4 regions of the Cupriavidus sp. 05T42 genome follow, and region 2 is predicted to be linked to each of the others. Evidence: predicted binding sites of a transcription regulator. Region 2 holds the regulator's gene; each other region holds the start of a gene.
What was found. The regulator FNR, encoded in region 2, switches genes on or off when oxygen is low (the NO sensors DNR and NnrR bind a similar motif). The targets are predictions, from matches to a motif close to TTGATNNNNATCAA.
Positions count from the first base shown of each region.

Region 1 (2,200 bases), on a different contig from region 2:
GTCTCGCCAGGCGTTGGACATAGGAGTCAGGCACGAAGCCCGCTCGGGTCCTGCGCTGCGTACGCCATAACCGTTGATGCTGGACACCACGGTCAAGTCTGTTGACGTACGCCCCTGTCTGCCGTGTGCCGCATTGCGCGGCGCGGTGAGACGAGGGCGGCTACTCCCCAATGGAAGTCGTAATTGTACTAAAAGGCGGCGGACACTGTCCACCGCCTTTGGCATGGCTGTTGGGAAATGCGGGTCAGGTCAGACCGGCACGGGCGAGTTGTCGCTGGTCTGGCGGCCGCGGAAGTCGGTCCAGCACAGGGCCTTGAAGTCGTACAGCTTGCAGCGGCGCGCCGTGCGGAAGTACCAGCGCCACGAGAAGTTCTCGATGATGATGCGGCCCGGCAGCGCATGCTCCAGCAGGGCCTGGGCGCGCTTGAGCCGGTACAGCGGCACGCTCATGTCCACGTGGTGCGCGGTGTGCTCCATGATGTGGTGGAGCGCGGCGCCGATGCCGAAGCGGAAGCGCAGGTGCACGGTGGTCGAGACGAACGGCTGGGCCTTGGCCCACATCGGCTTGGTGTCGTACCACGCCACGCTCGTGTGCGTGTGGTGGACATACAGCACGAAGCCCACGGTCAGGTTCCAGATCAGGAAGGGCAGCACGAAGCCGGCGCCGACCAGCCCCAGGACCGACTGGTCCGTGGCCACGGCCAGCCAGGCCAGCGCACCGATCCAGATGGCGCCGAAGGTGGCCACCAGCGTGCAGTCCCACATGAAGATCGCGCGGCGCGTGGCCATCTGGCGCTTGCTCGGGAAGAACAGCTTGAACCACCAGATCTCGATCAGGTAATAGAGTCCGGCGCCGAAGCCATTGCGGTAGACCCGCTCCATCACCCGGCGCCAGCGCGGCAGCGCGCGGAATTCCTCGAGCGAGTAGGGCGCCCAGACGAAGTCGAAGCCCTTGAGGTTGGTGTACCCATGGTGGACCACGTTGTGGCCGACTTCCCACAGGCTGTAGGGCGTGAGCGACGGCAGGAACGTCAGCCGGCCGAGCCATTTGTTCAGGCCACGGCGGTCCGTCAGGCTCTGGTGGCAGGCATCGTGGCCGATGATGAACAGCCGGGCGATCACCAGACCCAGCAGCACGCCGAGGCCGAGCTTGGCCCACCACTGCGGCGCCAGGACCACGCCGGCCAGCACCGCGGCGAAGATCGCGTAGTCGAGCGCGAACAGCGTCAGCGCGCGTGCCACGCTGCGCTCGCCGAGCGGAATCAGCCAGCCACGGATGGTCTTGCGGTTAGGGAAGGGGGCCTCGAAGGCGATGGGTTCCGGCAGGGGAACGCCGGCGAGCTTGCGGGGCGGGTGGGCAGGGTGGGAAGCCGGCTCAGCAGTCTGGGCCGGCGATACATCCAGAGATCGGGCAGTCATGTCAGTCTTTTTGGGTCTGTCTTGGCGCACCCGATAGCCGGGGGCGGGCAATGCGACAGCCTAGAAGGCTTTGATGACGGTTGTGTTGATGCTGGTCAAGGCGGACGGGCGACAACACGTATTTGCCTGCTGTCCGTCGCCCAAAAGCGATCAACCCGCCAGTTCCCGCGTGGCTTCGCCCATGATGTAGACGTTGTCCACTACGCGGTCGTCGCCGAGCATGGCGAAGGCGAACAACTGCTCTTCGAGCGTCTCGGAGCGGCTGCTGCGGCGGGCGATCAGCGGCGTGGCCTCGGGGTCCAGCACCAGGAAATCGGCCTCGCAGCCCACGGAGAAGCTGCCGATGCGGTCCGCCCAGCCCAGCGCCTCGGCCGCGCCGCGCGTGGCCAGGTAGAACATGCGCAGGGCGGTCAGGTGGTAGCCGCCCATGCGCGCCACCTTGTGTGCCGCGTTCATGGTGCGGAACATCGAGAACGAGGTGCCGCCACCCACGTCGGTGGCCAGTGTCACGTTCAGGCGGTGGGCATCGGACTGGTGGAAGTCATAGAAGCCGCTGCCCAGGAACAGGTTCGAGGTGGGGCAGTGCGCCACGGCGGCGCCGCTGTCGGCCAGCCGGCGGCGGTCGTCCTGGTCGAGGTAGATCGCGTGGCCGTAGAACGCGCCGGGGCGCAACAGGCTGTAGCGGTCGTACACGTCCAGGTAGCTGCGGGCGTCGGGGAACAGCTCGGCCACCCATTTCACCTCGTCGCGGTTCTCGGCCACGTGGGTCTGGATGAAGGCG
Region 1 covers NZ_JBFTLH010000005.1:300,843-303,042, reverse strand. Annotated here, with positions in the region: yybP-ykoY riboswitch at 1-181, opposite strand, end outside; gene AC1EJR_RS09350 (fatty acid desaturase) at 250-1,419, opposite strand; gene guaD (guanine deaminase) at 1,570-2,200, opposite strand, start outside.
Region 1: a site for FNR is predicted at 1,505-1,518, ahead of AC1EJR_RS09350 (fatty acid desaturase). Genes of this name have one in related genera too.

Region 2 (2,200 bases):
GCCCCCCTCCGCAACCCGCCCGCCGCCCGGCGTGGCGAATGGCACGAACCGGGGCGGCCTGTCCGCCGCCCGGAATCGTCCTAGAACACCACGCAGAACCCATGCGCAGCCAGCGTCTCCGGGAGCCAGACCGCCCGCGCCACGCCCACGATGCCGAAGCCGATGATCAGCACGCCCGCCACGGTCCGGACCGCCGGCCGGCGCGACACATGGCGCACATAGCCCGACAACCCCGAAATCACCAGTAGGTTTGGCAGCGTTCCCAACCCAAAGGCGAACAGGACCAGCGCGCCCGACGCCGCATTGCCGGCCAGCAACGCCATTGCGAGTGCCCCATAGACCATCCCGCACGGCACGATCCCCCAGGCGAGTCCCAGACCGAAGCGCCGCAGCAGCGGCGCATGCCGGGCCAGGCCGGCAGGCAGCCTGATACCGAGCGCGCCCATGCGACCCACCACCCCTTGGGCCATGCGCACCGCGAACGCCTCCAGGCGCGTCGCACGCATGGTGCGCCCACGCAACAGCCAGAAGCCCGACATCACCAGCATCGCTCCGCCTGCGCCATAGAGCCATCGCTGCACAGGCAGATAGTCCTGCTTCCATACGGTGGCGCCGACGGCACCCACCACCGCCCCCAGCAACMCGTAGGTGGTCAGGCGGCCGGCGTGCATCGCCAGCAATTCCACGAGCCAGCCGCGCGGCGAGCGATGGATCGTCACCGGCACGCGCACCGCCGCGCGCTGCTCGGCCGCCATCGCAATGCCGCCACACATCGCAGCACAGTGGACGCCACCAAACAACGCAACGATAAAAACGCTGAAAAGCACACCAAATGGCAACGGTCCCTCGCTTCCGCGTCACTTCACGCGGTAAAATTGATCTGTCGCGCCCTCGCTGCAATGCGCATCACCAAGAGCCCTCAATTGCTTACCTCCATACCCGTCACCGAGATCTCGCCCCGCTGCTCTACGTGCGGGATGGGCCAGCTTTGTCTGCCGGTAGGCATGTCGCACCAGGACCTCCTGAAGATGGACACGCTCGTGCAGGAACGCGTGCGCGTGCACAAGGGCGAAACGCTTTACCGCATGGGCGATCCGCTCACCGCCGTCTATGCCGTGCGTTTCGGCACGCTCAAGACGCACGTGACGCTCGAAGACGGCCGCTCGCAGATCACCGGCTTCCATCTGCCCGGCGAGATGGTCGGTATGGATGGCCTCGGCGAAATGCAGCATGCTTCCGATGCCACGGCCCTCGAGGATGCCGAAGTCTGCGTCGTACGCTTCAACGACTTGCAGGCGCTCTCGTCTGACCTGCCCTCGCTGCAAACCCAGTTCCTGCGCTTGATGAGCAAGGAGATTTCGCAGGACCAGGTGATGCTGATGACGTTGGGTTCGATGCGGGCCGAGGAGCGGCTTGCCGCGTTCCTCGTCAATCTTTCCGATCGCCTGTCGGCGCGTGGCTACTCGTCGAGCGAGTTCGTATTGCGCATGAGTCGCGAGGAGATCGGCAGTTATCTTGGCCTGAAACTCGAAACCGTCAGCCGCCTGTTCTCTCGTTTTGCCGAGGCGGGCCTGATCCAGATCCGCCAGCGCCACGTCAAGCTCATCGACATGGCCGGCATCAAGCAGATCTACAACCGCTCCTGCTAAGGCCGGCTCGCCGGCGCCGGTGCACTCGCTACTCGAGTTCATCGGTATCGCTGAGCGGCGTTGGCATGGTGTAGAGCGTCAGGCCGCTCGACAAGGCGCAGAACAGCCACGCCAGCAGGAATCCCACGGTATAGATCGCCTCACGCGACGCGTCGACCGGATGACCGAAGAAGCTCAGGTCACTGGGATCGACAATCGAGAACACCGTTGCCGTGGCCACGCCGCCCATCAGGAACGCTGGCCACATCACCCACATCAGCCAGCGTAGTCTCATGGCCGCCTCGCCGTGTCATTGACATGGGCGTCGGCACGCACGGCGGACCCATCCAGCTTCTCCACCACCAGCCCATGCCGCGCGGCATCGCGCACCGGCACGTCGGCGTGGGTATTGGCGAGCCAGATCGTCACACCACAGCCGATCATCGCCAGCAGCGGTCCGCTCATCAGCAGCCACGGCCACGGTTCCTTCCACCACGGCTTGACTTGTTGCGCTGTCATTGCCTACTCCTTGCGTCGAATATTTCCTGAATGACCTGTCCTACAGGCCGCGC
Region 2 covers NZ_JBFTLH010000006.1:299,057-301,256, reverse strand. Annotated here, with positions in the region: gene AC1EJR_RS11020 (sulfite exporter TauE/SafE family protein) at 81-839, opposite strand; gene fnr (fumarate/nitrate reduction transcriptional regulator Fnr) at 924-1,649, shown strand; gene AC1EJR_RS11010 (hypothetical protein) at 1,678-1,923, opposite strand; gene AC1EJR_RS11005 (hypothetical protein) at 1,920-2,147, opposite strand; gene ccoG (cytochrome c oxidase accessory protein CcoG) at 2,188-2,200, opposite strand, start outside.

Region 3 (2,200 bases), on a different contig from region 2:
CTGCTTCATCCGCGCCACGTGTTCCTTGACCACGCGCAGCGTGGATTCCTGCGGGCCGGGCGCCACCTGCGTGACCACCACGCCCCCCGCGTAGTTGCCGCCGAGAATCTCGCGCGCCGAGGCCGGGCTCACGGCCGACAATCCCACCAGAAAACCGTACCAACCCTGCGAGGCCAGCGCGCGGCCAAGGCCGCCGTAGGCAAGCGTGTCGCCGGCCACGATGACCGCGCCGGGCCGCGTCGCGGCGATGCGGCGCGCGCCGTCATCGACACTGCCGGTCAGCGTCACGGCGCGCGTACCGAGGTCGCGCTCCATCCGATCGAGCCACGGCGAGCCCGCCGCGAGCGTGCCGGCGGCGAAGTCGGGCGACACGGCCAGGACGATGTTCTTGAGGCCGTAGCTGCGCAGCTGCCGCACGGCGGCGTCCAGCTCGGCCTGATAGTCGGCGCGCGTGAACCAGATGTTGTCGGCGGCAAGCGAAAGCCCGGAGAGCGGGGCGACGATCTGCACGCCGCGCCGGCTCAGTTCGGACGACGTGGCCAGCGCGGGCAGCAGGGTGTCGCCGGGGCCGAACAGCACGTCGATATGGTCCGACTCGGCCATGCCGATGGCCTGCGAGGTGCCGATGCGCGGGCTGGCATCGGCATCCCGCACCACGTGTACGATGCGCGGCCCCTGACCCGAGGCGTTCGCCGCATCGAACAGCACCTTGGCGCCGGCCAGGTAGTCGCGCGCCAGATCCGCTTGCGGCCCCACGCGGTCCAGCAGATGGCCGACCACCAGCGTGCGGCGCTGTGTGGCGGGCTGTGGTTGCGGCTGGGCGAAGGCGGCCGGCGCCGCGAGCATCGCGGCCAGCGTGCCGAACGACCGGAGCATGCGGCGGCGCGCCGGCGCGGCGGGCGACATCGTTCTGGGCGAGGCTGGGCGCATGGTCGGCGGGCGTTGGAATCGGGTGGAGGAGGGGACGGCGGGCAGAGCCTATCGGCCGTTCGTGACGCTCGGATGACGCCAACGCCCCACGGTGGCGGGGCTGCGGGCGCAAGCGCGGCGTGCGCTTGATGCGCGTCAAGGTGAGCGACGGCGCAGGGGCATAGCATCGTGACCATCTTCGCCCGCAAAAAGAGCGCACCATGTCCGCCCCCACCCTCCCCAGCATGCCTGCCGCCACGGCGTTCGACCGCCGCGCACTGGCCGACTTCCGCAGCCTGGCCGGCCGCATCGACGGCAACGGCCCCCGCTACACCTCCTACCCCACCGCCGACCGCTTCGACGCCGAAGTGGACGACGCCCGCTACCTCGCCGCGCTCGACGCCTGCCGCGCGGACTCCCCCGCGCCGCTCTCGCTCTACCTGCACATCCCGTTCTGCGAGAACATCTGCTACTACTGCGGCTGCAACAAGATCATCACCAAGGACCACGCCCGCAGCGCGCGCTACGTTGACTATCTCGCCCGGGAAATGGCAATGGTTGCCGGCCGGCTCGGCGAGCGCCGCGCGGTCATGCAATCGCACTGGGGCGGCGGCACGCCGACCTTCCTCGATCCCGACGAAATGCGTCGCGTAATGGCGGCGCTGACGCAACACTTCCACCTGCTGCCCGGGGGCGAGCACGCCATCGAGATCGATCCGCGCCGCGTGACCGATGCGCGCATGGCGCTGCTGGCGGAACTCGGCTTCAACCGGATCAGCCTCGGCGTGCAGGACTTCGACCCGGAGGTGCAGGCGGCGATCCATCGTGTGCAGTCCTATGAGGAAACGCGCGATGTGGTGCTGGCGGCGCGCCGGCTCGGCTTCCGCTCGGTCAGCATGGACCTCATCTACGGGCTGCCGCACCAGACCACCGAACGCTTCGCAGCAACCATCGACCGCGTGCTGACGCTGCGGCCGGACCGGCTCTCGGCCTACAGCTACGCGCACCTGCCGCATGTGTTCAAGCCGCAGCGGCGCATCGACGAGGCGGCGCTGCCGCCCGCCGGCGAGAAGCTCGACATCCTGGTGTCCACGATCGAGCGCCTGACCGCCGCCGGCTATGTCTATATCGGCATGGATCATTTCGCGCTGCCGGACGACGACCTCGCCATCGCCCAGCAGGCCGGGCGGCTGCAACGCAACTTCCAGGGCTACGCCACCCACGCGGGGCACGATCAACTGGGCTTCGGCGTCTCGGCGATTGGCGCGGTGGCCGGCCACTACGCGCAGAA
Region 3 covers NZ_JBFTLH010000012.1:116,937-119,136, reverse strand. Annotated here, with positions in the region: gene AC1EJR_RS17585 (ABC transporter substrate-binding protein) at 1-930, opposite strand, end outside; gene hemN (oxygen-independent coproporphyrinogen III oxidase) at 1,131-2,200, shown strand, end outside.
Region 3: a site for FNR is predicted at 1,056-1,069, ahead of hemN (oxygen-independent coproporphyrinogen III oxidase). Genes of this name have one in related genera too.

Region 4 (2,200 bases), on a different contig from region 2:
CGTGGTCAGCAGCGCGGTGCCAAGGCTGATGCCGACGCCGAACACGATCAGCGTGCCCCACGGCGTGCGCGCCTGCATGGTCTTCCAGTCCATCACGCCAAAGCGCGGCAGCATCAGGATCACCAGGCCGACGAAGGTGATCGTCGCGGTGTCGAAGCTGTGCAGCTTGCCCTCGGTCGCCCAGAACACCAGCAGGCCGATGGCGACGGCGGCGAGACGTTTCTGCGGGCCGGTCATCGGCCCGAGCGCGGCCAGTTCGCGCTGCACGGCTTCCTTGCCGCCGGCAATCGCATCGGTTTCAGGCGGCAGCAGCCAGCGCACGAGGAAATAGAGCACCGCCGACATGATGAGCGCCCACGGCGCGCCGGCGATCAGCCATTGCAGCCAGGTCACGCGCTCCCCGAGCAGCTTGTCCATGAAGCCGGCGGTCAGCAGGTTCTGCGCGGCGGCGGTCTGGATACCGACGTTCCACACGCTGGTGGCCATCGCCACCATGATCATGATGCCGGCGGCGGTATTGGACTTCTTGTCCACGCCGAACGCGGCAATCACGCCCATCATGATCGGCACCGTGCAGGCGCTACGCGCGGTGGCGCTGGGTACGACCAGGCTGAGGATGATCGTGACCGCGATGGTGCCGATGAGGATGCGGCGCGTGCTGGTGCCGATGGCGGAGAGCGTGACCAGCGCGATGCGCCGGTCGAGTCCCGTCACGGTCATCGCAGCCGAGATGAACAGCGCGGCCGCCACCAGCGCGAGCGCCGTGTTCGAGAAGCCGGCCAGCGCCATGCCCAGCGCGCGCGAGGTGCCGTAGTTGACCGTGGAATCGGCCACCGTCGGCGCGAAGCCGATCAGGCCCGCCATCAGCGAGGTGATCATGATCGCGCTGGTCTCGTAGGTCACCGCCTCGGTGATCCACACGACCACGGCGAAGGCGAGGATGGCGAGCATGCGCTGCCCCGCGATGGGAAGCCCTTCGGGCGTAGGTATCAGGAGTACCGCGGCGAGCACGGCGAGGGCGAGGTACAAGCCCCAGTGGAGGGTCACCTTGGGGGTGACGGGCGCCGACTTGGCGGCGGCAGGTGCAGCAGAGATATGCGAGTCAGGCATCTTGACTTCCTAAGTGGATGAGCCTGTCGACGCGGTCGTCACGCAGGGTCGCCGCGGTCGACCCACGCATTATGAGAAGCGTGCCTGCCCATGCCAAGGCACCGCGTCAGCGCGATTTGTCCAGGATCAAGCCTCTGCAAGATCAGGCATCGGGGGCGACACACGGTGCGTCACGGCGGCGCAACGGATGGCGGACATTGGGCGATTCCCGATGGCGCCGCGTGTCCTCGATCTGAAATAATTGGGGACGATGTTGAAAACCCTTCGATCACCCTTAACCGGACACCGACATGGTGACTCACCCAACACACATCCGTCCGTGCCTGCCGCTGGAGACGATCAGCAACGCACGTGACCTCGGTGGCCTCGTCGGCGCGCATGGGCGCCGCGTGCGTCACGGCAAGCTCTTTCGCAGCGGCAATCCGGCGCTGGCCAGCGTGGCGGACCTGGATCGCCTGCATGCGCTGGGCCTCGACATGGTCATCGACTTTCGCTCGGCCGGCGAGAAGTCCCCGCAGGAGGCCGCCTTCGGTGAGCGCTTCCGCTGGATTCCCGTGCCGGTGCTGGAGGGCAGCATGGCGATGGACGTGCTGATGCCACGTCTGCGTGACAGCACGCCGGCGCAGGTCCACGCCTTTATGGTCGATGTCTACCGCGATTTCCCGGTGCGCTATCGCGACGCGTTCGGCGGCTTCCTGCGCAATGCGGAGACAGGCGGCACGCTGTACTACCACTGCACGGCCGGCAAGGACCGCACCGGCTTTGCGTCGCTGCTGCTGCTGTCCGCGCTTGGCGTGGCGCGGGACGACATCGTCGCCAACTACCTCGAGTCCAACCACTGGAACCGCCGCTTCAACGAGGCGATCCTCGCGCGAACCGAGGCGCTGGGCGTGCCGCCCGACGTCATCATGCCGTTGCTCGAGGTGCGGCCGGAATACCTGGAGGCGTCGATCGCCGCCATCGAGCAGGCGCACGGCGGCCTGGAGGCTTATCTGGCCGATGGTCTTGGCGTCGATATCGACCGCCTGCGCGGCCACTATCTCGAAGCCTGAGCCCGGCCGCCGCCGCTACTACAGTCCGCCGCGCTCGC
Region 4 covers NZ_JBFTLH010000024.1:80,626-82,825, reverse strand. Annotated here, with positions in the region: gene AC1EJR_RS24255 (DASS family sodium-coupled anion symporter) at 1-1,110, opposite strand, end outside; gene AC1EJR_RS24250 (tyrosine-protein phosphatase) at 1,401-2,162, shown strand; gene AC1EJR_RS24245 (acetate/propionate family kinase) at 2,181-2,200, opposite strand, start outside.
Region 4: a site for FNR is predicted at 1,227-1,240, ahead of AC1EJR_RS24255 (DASS family sodium-coupled anion symporter). Genes of this name have one in related genera too.